DNA from 3 places in the Paenibacillus sp. JT22N1 genome. Region 2 is predicted to be linked to each of the others. Evidence: riboswitches for the same ligand, from Rfam matches in the RefSeq annotation. Region 2 holds a riboswitch; each other region holds the start of a gene.
What was found. A riboswitch is a leader RNA that binds a small molecule or an ion and turns the genes downstream of it on or off. The one in region 2 is predicted to bind cyclic di-GMP.
Positions count from the first base shown of each region.

Region 1: linked by a shared signal. The riboswitch ahead of AC58UU_RS03190 (polysaccharide lyase family protein) and the one ahead of AC58UU_RS31835 (pyridoxal phosphate-dependent decarboxylase family protein) in region 2 are both predicted to bind cyclic di-GMP.
Region 3: linked by a shared signal. The riboswitch ahead of AC58UU_RS27020 (hypothetical protein) and the one ahead of AC58UU_RS31835 (pyridoxal phosphate-dependent decarboxylase family protein) in region 2 are both predicted to bind cyclic di-GMP.

Region 1 is NZ_JCAUAW010000001.1:730,399-733,681, forward strand. Features, by position in the region: gene AC58UU_RS03190 (polysaccharide lyase family protein) at 1-1,532, opposite strand, end outside; cyclic di-GMP riboswitch class I at 1,724-1,823, opposite strand; partial or broken gene AC58UU_RS03195 (transcriptional regulator) at 2,326-2,532, shown strand; gene AC58UU_RS03200 (DUF4317 domain-containing protein) at 2,954-3,283, shown strand, end outside.
Region 2 is NZ_JCAUAW010000022.1:54,596-57,878, reverse strand. Features, by position in the region: gene AC58UU_RS31840 (ABC transporter ATP-binding protein) at 1-1,287, shown strand, start outside; cyclic di-GMP riboswitch class I at 1,636-1,721, shown strand; gene AC58UU_RS31835 (pyridoxal phosphate-dependent decarboxylase family protein) at 1,817-3,283, shown strand, end outside.
Region 3 is NZ_JCAUAW010000015.1:152,341-155,623, reverse strand. Features, by position in the region: gene AC58UU_RS27030 (hypothetical protein) at 44-340, opposite strand; gene AC58UU_RS27025 (metallophosphoesterase family protein) at 587-1,681, shown strand; gene AC58UU_RS27020 (hypothetical protein) at 1,836-2,078, opposite strand; cyclic di-GMP riboswitch class I at 2,125-2,219, opposite strand; gene AC58UU_RS27015 (hypothetical protein) at 2,451-2,945, opposite strand.

The DNA of each region.
Region 1 (3,283 bases), on a different contig from region 2:
CGAACAAAGAGCGCATAGTTCGGGGAGGACGAATCGAATGCGGTATGCTGCATGATATGGTCCGCGTAGCCGATGTCCCCGCGCAATTCCCGGTCGAAGACAGCGGCGAATTTATACGCTGAAGCACCGAACTTGCTCTGGTCGGCGTGCATATCGTTCGCTCCCGTTTCGGTCATGACCATTTCCTTCGGCAATCCTTCTTCCGTGCCGCCGTTATAGGTCAGCAGATTCTCGTTCAGGGCGCCTCCGCGCGCCTGCGCAAGTCCGGACAGCCCGTAGCTGTGGCCGTTCGTCAGGTCCGACAGGGCTTCGATCGGCCGCCGCTGCGCGGGATCCCGCTCCCAGCCGTACGGCGTTCCTTTGGTTGGCCAGTAGGCCCAGCCGGGAGCGACGATCTTGACCCAAGGGGTGCTTTGCTGTTCCGACTTCAGGAACTGAGCCAGCTCCACGAGCGAGGATTGGTTATGATTGAACACGCCGGGTTCATTGTCCATTTCCAGATAGGTGAAATAGGAGCCATAATCGGCCATGAACTGGCGGTAATAGGTCTTCATGCTGTCAGGCATGTGGCCGGCGGTCATGTCTGGGCCGTTCATAAAGTCCGTGCCGAAGATCCCTCCCACCGGCTGCAGATTCAGGTCCTTCATGGTCTTCAGGTAGGAGACGATGCCGTCCTGCCACATTTTCCTCGTGTCAGAATAGAAGCCCGTCCGCATCATATTCCTGCTGTAGGCAATGCCGAGCCATTCCATCAAATCGGGCAGGAGCCGGGTTACATCGTCGTTGATTGCAAATGAATTGGTGACGGCGGTGCCCAGATGCACATACCGGCCATGGATCGGCTCGGACGCCGGGGCGGAGAGCGCGGTCATCGACAACTCGTCCCACTCGTACCACAGGTTTGCATCCCCCGAAGTATTGGAATAGGACCCAGCGTACACCTCCAGCTTTAGCGTATTTTCCCCGGCCATCAGCAGCTCGTTCGGTATATACAGTCGGTAGAGGTCGCGGTAGGCATAGGCTCCGCCGCTGCCGGCGGTTCCGGCAATCTGCAGGAGCCCCGCCATCCTGCCGTTCGAATAAACCGCTATCTGAGGAACGGAAATATAGGCATTCAGGATGTGAACGTCGAATTCCACGCCGTATGCTGGCAGCGCGGACAGTGTGTAATCGATGCTAAGCGTTTTGTTGACGCTAGCTTTCATGCCTTTCGGGAATACCTTCCAGTCGCTTGGTGCAGCATACGGCAAGTAGACGGCGTAAGAAACGGTCATGGCTTTGAAATCGGAGAATTCGGCGGAGCTTCCGTCATGGACGCCGATGGTCCAGACGGTTCCGGCAGGCGGCTGCATAGCGGCTTCGGCAATGGTGGAGTCGGCCGGGATGGACAGGCTGCCGATGGCAAGCAACAACGCCATGAGAGAGGCGATGATTTTGGCGAGGAAACGGTAAAGGGAATGTGAAGCCTTTCTTGCGGTCTTTCCAGGTAATTCGGGGACGGTTCGATCGTTTTTTTTGCATTTGCTGATCATAGTAAATTCTCCTCCGGTTTAAAATACCCCTTTACGCCGCGGGTTTGCTTGGGTAGGCAAACCGGCGCCCGGCTTGGGCGGAGGAGGAACAACTTTTCATAAACGGCGGCAATCGTTCAAAAAGCTCTTCCCCCGGAACGTCTGAGTGCCGCGCTCCGTATAGAGCGTAGCGTTCAAAGGACATTCTTTTTTCCGGCAGCACGGCTGCCACCCTCGTTCTCCGAATGCAGAGACGAAGAAGGCCCTATGGCTTTGCGTCCTTGCCTTTCGACAAGTTTGCCTTTGTCACAATGGGTGAAGCTGTTTGAAGCATAAGATGGGAAATTGGGACCAGAGTGACGGTCGACAAATTTATACAAAAACTGCTGCGGTTGCTTGGCGTGAGAAAAAGAATGGTAGGTAAAAAGTTGTGTTTTTTTGGAATGATGATAGCCAAGTCAACCTATATATAAAACTTACAGCGGTTTAATAATAGTATCGTCTCGGCCGGGATGATTTGTTAGTATGTAAGAAGGAATGGTCCTTATTGACTGGGTCGAAATAGATATAGTGGGTTTAAATGCCTATTAATCTCTCGTTTCACTGGGCTGAAAGACAGGCGAAGGATCCGAATAGTCAAAACATGATTGCCAGATCCCGGAGCATGAACGGTAACGGAGATGATTTGGAGTAGAAGTTACTTCAAATTTTGACATAAAGTTACAAAATGTTGCAGCGGATTTGATTGTAAATCAGGACAAGCAGCCTAAATAACAAAACAACCCGGTGATGGTTTCATGGTGCGAATGGTAGGAGGGTGCTTCCTCCAATCGCATTCACTGAGGTAGAGGCTGTAGCGATTATTTTTGCGGTGCATGCTTTGCGCCATTACTCCTCGCTGCCGTTCGAAGCGGAATCCGCCTCAGCGCTGAATAAGTTCTATCTTCATATGCCTGAAGACGTCCGGGACCGGATCGACGGCATGAAGGACCGGGTCGATTTCATTACCCCGACAAGGCGTGGCGATGTGTTGTCATAATTTTTGAGAAAATTTTCAGAATTAGTGAGGATAGATTCTCAAAATAGTTGAGAAATCTATAATAATGCATTAACATACAGGAAGTAGTTTATCCAAGTCTTCAAAAGTAGAGTTATTAAACCAATTACGAGACCTGTGGAGTGCTATTCACTCTAAGTTTGGAACGGAAATAAAGGGAAGTAACGGTGGAAGCCCTTCTCATGAAGGGCTTTTGTTTGTGTGCCTCACAGTCGCACAATCTAAGTGGTTCAAATCCACTCGGTAACTTTACCCTTTAAAGTGCCGTAGCCGAAGTAGAGATCCTAATCCAGCAGGCAGGAAGGCAAATCATCCGTTACAAATTTCTAATTCAATCATTAGTACTAGTAAGGCCATTTTACTTCATAGGAGCGTCTGAAGGACCATGATAAAGAAAGAAATCGCGCATATTCGCAAGCATTTTAAATTGGATAACGAAATGCTTAAAATCCACGATATTTTTAACGTGTATATCATGAAGGAAAGCAACGAGATCTACCATTATGAGCGCCAACCGTTCGCCCTAGTAGACAGGGAAAAGCAGGAACTATATATGCTCAATTTCAAAAAACTGCTGACCGGCGAATTAGATCAGAAGATGTATGAGTTAAAGTTTCAGGAGGAAGCGGAGCAGCCTACACAGGTGCTTCTCCATCAAGGTTTAGTGACTGGTAATGCGGAAGAATGGCAAGATCTAATGCTTTTGTTGGTGGAA
Region 2 (3,283 bases):
CCACAGCTAACGATGTACAGCATGATCGTGATCCCTATCATTGTGATTATAGCGGTTAGCTTTCGCAGATATATGCGCAAAACCTATCAGCTCTCGAGGACGCAGCTGTCTCAAATGGTTGCTTTTGCCGCTGAGAATTTATCTGGGATGCATCTCATTCAAGCTTTTCATCAAGAGAAGGAACAGATGAATCGCTTCACTGAGCGGAATCTTGGGTATTTTCGAGCTAATTTGAGAGAAATTCGTACCAATGTTTTGTTCAATCGTTCCTTTGATATTTTGGGTAATTTATCGGTGGCCTTTATTACTTGGATTGGCGGTATTGCCGTTTTCGATAAAACGATTGAATTCGGTGTATTGTATGCTTTTATAACTTATATCCGGCAGTTTTTTCAACCGATTAATAACATTACTCAGCAGTGGAATACCCTTCAATCTACGACGGTGTCTGTAAATCGAATTTGGAATATCTTCTCCATTCAACCGGAAGTTAAGGATAAGGAAGGCGTGTTGTCACCCTCGTTATCCGACGTGAAGGGGGACATTCATTTCAATCATGTTCATTTCGGTTATTTGAAGGATACGGCTGTTATTGAGGATCTAGAGCTTCATATTGAACCCGGCGAAATGATCGGTATCGTGGGGACGACGGGTGCTGGTAAAAGCTCGCTGATTAGTCTGCTTTGCCGCTTTTATGATGTACAGGAGGGAAGTATCCGCATTGATGGCACGGATCTTCGAGATATCCCGCAGGCCGTGCTACATCGTATGGTTGGACTCGTACAGCAGGAACCGTACTTATACGCAGGCAGCATTTTGGACAATGTCCGGATGTTCGATGAAACCATAACACGTGAGGAAGTGATAGAGGCATGCCGGATGGTTGGGGCAGACAATCTCATTTCACGAATGAAGGATGGTTATGAGACACGCATATCCGAGAGAGGAAGCGGGCTTTCCGCAGGCGAGAGACAACTGATCTCGTTCGCAAGAATTATCGTATTCCAGCCGAAAGTACTGATTCTAGATGAAGCTACAGCGAATTTGGATTCACAAACGGAGCAGTTGATTCAATCCGCGCTGCAGGTTGTAGCCGAGGGAAGAACGACACTTGTTATCGCGCATCGCATCTCGACTATTATGCATGCCAACCGCATCATTGTGATGAGTCAGGGGAAAATTGTTGAAGAAGGGAACCACGTTCAATTACTTGCGCTCCGTGGCTATTACGAGCAATTATATCTGCATTCACAGGGGAATATGGATGCTGCACAAACCATTTCATAGTATGAATGCGCCCAACTGAGGGTGTAAAAATTAGCTTTGTCGGACTCCTAGTCAGGAAGTCGTGACGAAGCTTTTTTTATGCGTGATAAAAGTCCTAGAAGGATGCCTAAAGTTTCTATCGTTTTATTGCATAAATTGATTGGTATAAATGTTTAGTAAAGAGATATCTGATCCTATTTTACCATCGGTCAGAGAAAATGTTAAAAAAGCAATTTAGTTACAATATAATTACTTAACAAACAATAATGGAAAATTGTGTTGTTTATTTTAGTTTACTATACTATACTAATGTATAAAATTGTAAAGTTTGCTGTCGATTATTGTCGAACATGGGAATTTTCACCTACAACTTTATAATGGCAAACCTATTGAAAAATAGGGACGCAAAGCTAGAGGGACTACATCCAACAAGGATATGTCAGCCAGTTGCATTGTAGCAATTGGTGGAATAGGGGCATTTATGCCCATGTTTCTCCTTTTTTTTTGTGAACATTTTCTTAACGCAATTCTATCGATAGGAGAGAAATTAATGAGAGAGAAAAGACTAACGAATGTACAGCAATTATTCCCTAGTGAGGATGGCAACCAACAAACGCGTCAAACGGTTTTGCGACTCATTGAACAATTAGTAACTGGAGTGGATGATCTTAAAAACCCGGACGGCGTCAATCTCAAGGGCGAGAAAAACCGAACAGGGACTTTCTATAACAATCTTATTCGAGATAGCTCCATTCCTATTGGCAGCGTCCCCCTAGAGGAAGTTAATACAGAGCTATTGAAATTGCTGCATGATCATCCTTATCATACGAAATATTTTTTAACGAATATTTTGCCGATGGCAAGCATCCCGGGGATTATGGGCATGATCGCGGCATTTTTGGTTAATGGCAACAATTTATGGGATGTATACGGCCCAGCCGGAGCTGAAGCTGAAGTAAGAGTCATCAGCATGATGTCCAAATTAATAGGCTATGATGCGCTGAAAAGCGGCGGGTATACGACATGGGGCGGACAAGGAGCTGTATTCTCAGGTCTCAGGATAGCGATCGCGAAATTCGTTCCGGACGCATTGCAAAAAGGTGTTCCCGACAACTTGTATGCTTTTTGTTCCGAAGCCGCTCACTACAGCTTGTTTAAATCTATGGAGGCATCGGGCATAGGGAGCGATAGATTGATCAGAGTTCGCACGAATGCTGACAGCTCCATGGATGTGAATGATCTGAGAGTTAAAATGGAAGAAGTGATCGCACGAGGCGGAATCCCGATTTACATTGTAGCTACGACAGGAACAACGGATGCCATGGGGATTGACGATTTGGAACAAATTTATGCTGTGTCTAACAAGGCAGCCGTTCATCATGGGTTGCTTAGACCTCATATTCATGCAGACTCTGCTTTAGGTGCATTCTTTGCTTTCTTTAATGACTATGATTTCACCGCCAATCCACTGGAATTAAAGAAAGATGTCACTCAGGCTTTAATTTCTATCCAAAGCAAGATGAGGCATTTGCATTTGGCCGACTCGCTTTGCTTCGATTTTCAAAAGCTAGGGCAAACCCCTTACCTGACAAGCCTATTTCTGGTCAAGGATGCCGCCGATTTAAGACTTATGGATCTGCATCCGGATGAAACCCCCTATGTCGGACATCGGGGATACGGACAGTATCATACTGGGTATACGTTGGAGTGCTCGCGCATGGCAAGCTCCATCAGTATATACAGCGCTCTGCTTGCATTCGGCATTCAAGGGTATCAGCAATTGCTAGCTCAGTTCGTTGAGGTTAATCTCGCTTTCCGGGAAGCGCTGCGCCAAGAAATCCCTCAAGCTGAAATCGTTAATAACGACAATCCGGGCATCATTACACTATTTCGTATATATCCGGAAGGCAGTCCGCATTTTCAGGATGAAATTTCGGGCAAGTGTACCCTTAAGGAAATTGAGCGGAATAATAAATTTAACGAACGTTTATTCGAAATGCTTGGGAATCATCGCGAC
Region 3 (3,283 bases), on a different contig from region 2:
CTCTCATACCACCTTTTTCACTCTCTGTATTCGTTTCATTCCATTACACCGTTCTTCTTGTCAACATCGAAACTCCGTAACCTATCAACCCAATCGCCAGTAGAATGATGATCCAACCAGCTAATTTACCAATCAGGATGATACCGCCAAGCCCTGCAATAATCCAACCGATTTTGCTGCCGTTCTGTATGCCTACATAACCAAGGCCAACCATTCCTATTGGAATCAAGTATCCCATCACCGAGCCAATAAAAGGTCCCATGTGAACGCCTAGCTTATTTAACAGAATCAGTGCACCGAATGCGATTAGCAGAGCGGCTAAGCCCGTATTTCTTTTCATCGTTTCGTCACCGCCTTTCGTTGTTTGCTGTGTTGTTTGCTGTGCTCTTGTTCATGTCTTTATTTTAGGTAAAAACGAAGCTTTCCAAAACGGACTAACGACGGTATTTGTTCCTAGACCTTAGTCGGGGCGCATCTAAGACCTGTGTCAGGCAAAAACAGTGTTTATACGACAGACATATTGGTTAAATACTTAACAAACTTGGTAACTCACGCTTTTAGCATGGAAAAGGAAGGATTATCTTATATGAAACAACGAATACGAACATTAACTATACGCATCCTGTTATCTGCCTTATTCCTTCTATTACTCCCAACATATGCTTGGGAAGCAACGGCGATAGCGCCTGTTTCGGAATCATTTAAGGCGGATATTACTAATAAAGAGCCCCTGCCTATGGTAAAACTCTTTCGTACTATTCCCAAAAAAACGTCCACAGCAAGTAAAGAACCACTCTTTTCTTTTTCCGTGCTAAGCGACGTACATGTGGGTGCAGAAGATGAAGATTCACAAAAGCGCTTCCGTACGGCTTTAGCCGATCATCGTCTAATTCGACCTGAGAGCAAACTTATGGTACTAAATGGTGACCTCAGCAATGGCAACGAAGCAGATAATCGGAGTCTAGTCAGCATTATGAGCGAACACACCTTACCTCCCGTTCATGCAACGATTGGTAATCATGAGTATTATGGAATGTGGCAAACGGAGAATGGCGGTCAGGATACCAGCAAGCTGAATCCGAAATGGACAAGCCAAAAGGCAATAGACCTATTCCATCAGATGTTTAACTATGAAAAGCCCTACCATGAGCTCGTGATGGATGATTATCACTTTCTATTTCTTGGGGGTGAATTTTATCGCGATGTGGATCCTAACGTGAAAGAGGATGCCTATCTATCCACTGAACAACTTACTTGGTTTCAGGAAAAGTTGAAGACAGTTGCGGCTGCAGCGCCGGACAAGCCTATCTTCGTCTTCCTGCATCAACCGCTCGTTCATACCGTGGACGGCTCGGATCAAGAGCTTGGAGTTGTACAGCATGAAGAGCTTAGGGCGATTGTGAATGCATATCCGAATGTTGTGTTCTTCAGTGGACATACCCACTGGAATTTAGAGACTACTAAGCAGATTAAACAGCTGGAGTTCCTTGCGGTATCTAGTGCCGCTGTCCACGAAATTTGGAATTCGAATAATGAGCCTGAAGGCAGCGCGGCTAGCCAGAGCATCGTTGTGGACGTTTATACGGACCGTATTGTGATTCAAGGGCGTGAACATTCGGAGAAGAGATGGATTGAGCCGGCATTTGTGAAGCGTTATGAGGGGAATAAAAAAACTACCTAACGAGGCCGCAAGGTAGTTGATCATTTATATACATCGTTCAACTAAAGAAAATATCACACTATTCCGAGCAGTTTTTGTAATCGAACAAAATCCTTGGCACGTTTGCTGCGGGTCGAATGTATTGTGCGGAAAGATGGTAATTGAGACAACTCTTTTATGAAGCAAAAAAAGTTTTGTCCGGAAAACCGTCTCCCTCTGCATAACATCTTGCAATAGCTGAAGCAGCCTTCATGAACATATGGTCTTTGGTAGTACCCGGAACTCTCTCTAGCTGCCGAAATTCTTCATGAACTATATTAAATTCAATTTCACCCAAACTTTCTTCTGTTGGACCAAATTTGTATATGACCTTTTCGGCATCGTCGAACACTTTAATAAGCATAAGATATGTTGCCATTTTGGGACCCTCCTTCCTTTTTTGGCAATAAAAAAACAAGCCCCTAAAGAGTAACCCGGCTATCGTCCCATGACATATGACTCATGGCTTAGACCCGTGGCTTTGCGTCTCCACCTTTCGATGGATTTGCCTTTGTTCATTATTGCTTGATATTAGGTGTGTTTCACTCATTATTGCTAGTCGTAAAGAACTAACTATTTCCATGGTATTCCATAAAATAATGAAATTCAACATATTTCTACAAAAAAGAGGCACCTACTACGCAAAGTGTGTGATTTCATACAAAAAAGGCCAACCAGAGTACTGGTTGACCCATAAGGTAAGGCAATTTTCTTAAGTTATTCATACTCTTCTAATAGAGCCTATTATCTATTACTCTAATCTCTTCGAAGTTCCTGTCACTAAATCAATCTCAAATATCTCTTCTGGAATCCCTAGTTCCTTTGTCGTGAATAGAGAATAACGATTTGATGCACTTGATGGCTTCATGATTCCCCAATTATTAACCTTTTTAATTCCAAGTCCCACAAACTTATTTGTATGAATATCAACAGGGATGCTCATTTCTTCCCCAGTGGCAGCACTTTTTACATAAAGTCGCGCATGACTGTTTTTTTGAAACACATTAATTAAATCAACTCGATACTCATATTTATCATCCCTAGTAATTTTCAATGAATCACTTGTAATTTTTTCGGTTAACCACCCCTGAGTGCTAACACTTTGAATTAAATAGACTGAAAGAATTATAAGTAATATCATTCCAGAATAGAATCCTGCAAGAGCTACCCCACTGGATGGAACCCACCTTTTTATTAGCATTCGAATAGATAATATTGTAATAGCGAGAGAAGGAAGCCCCGCCATAATTAATGTTACAGTACCACGAGATCCAAAGATCGCTGAAAATTTGCTGTTGTTCCAAACAGAAACCATCCAAATGATATAACACTAAAAATGGTTACTAACAGCCACAGAATCTTTAACCATTGATGCATTTTTCTTCAGCCCTTTCATGTGAAATCTTAGAGGTTCAACTGGACAAGCTTATGCATTAGCCATCCATAAATTCATACGGGGCTGATGAGGGTTAAGTTGGATTGAACTTAGCCGACCGATTCATTCGGCACTGGGTGGGGGGGGGGGGGGGGTAAAAGAAAGACCTTGGAGGTGTTACCCTCAAGGTCTTCAGTAATAAGATTTTT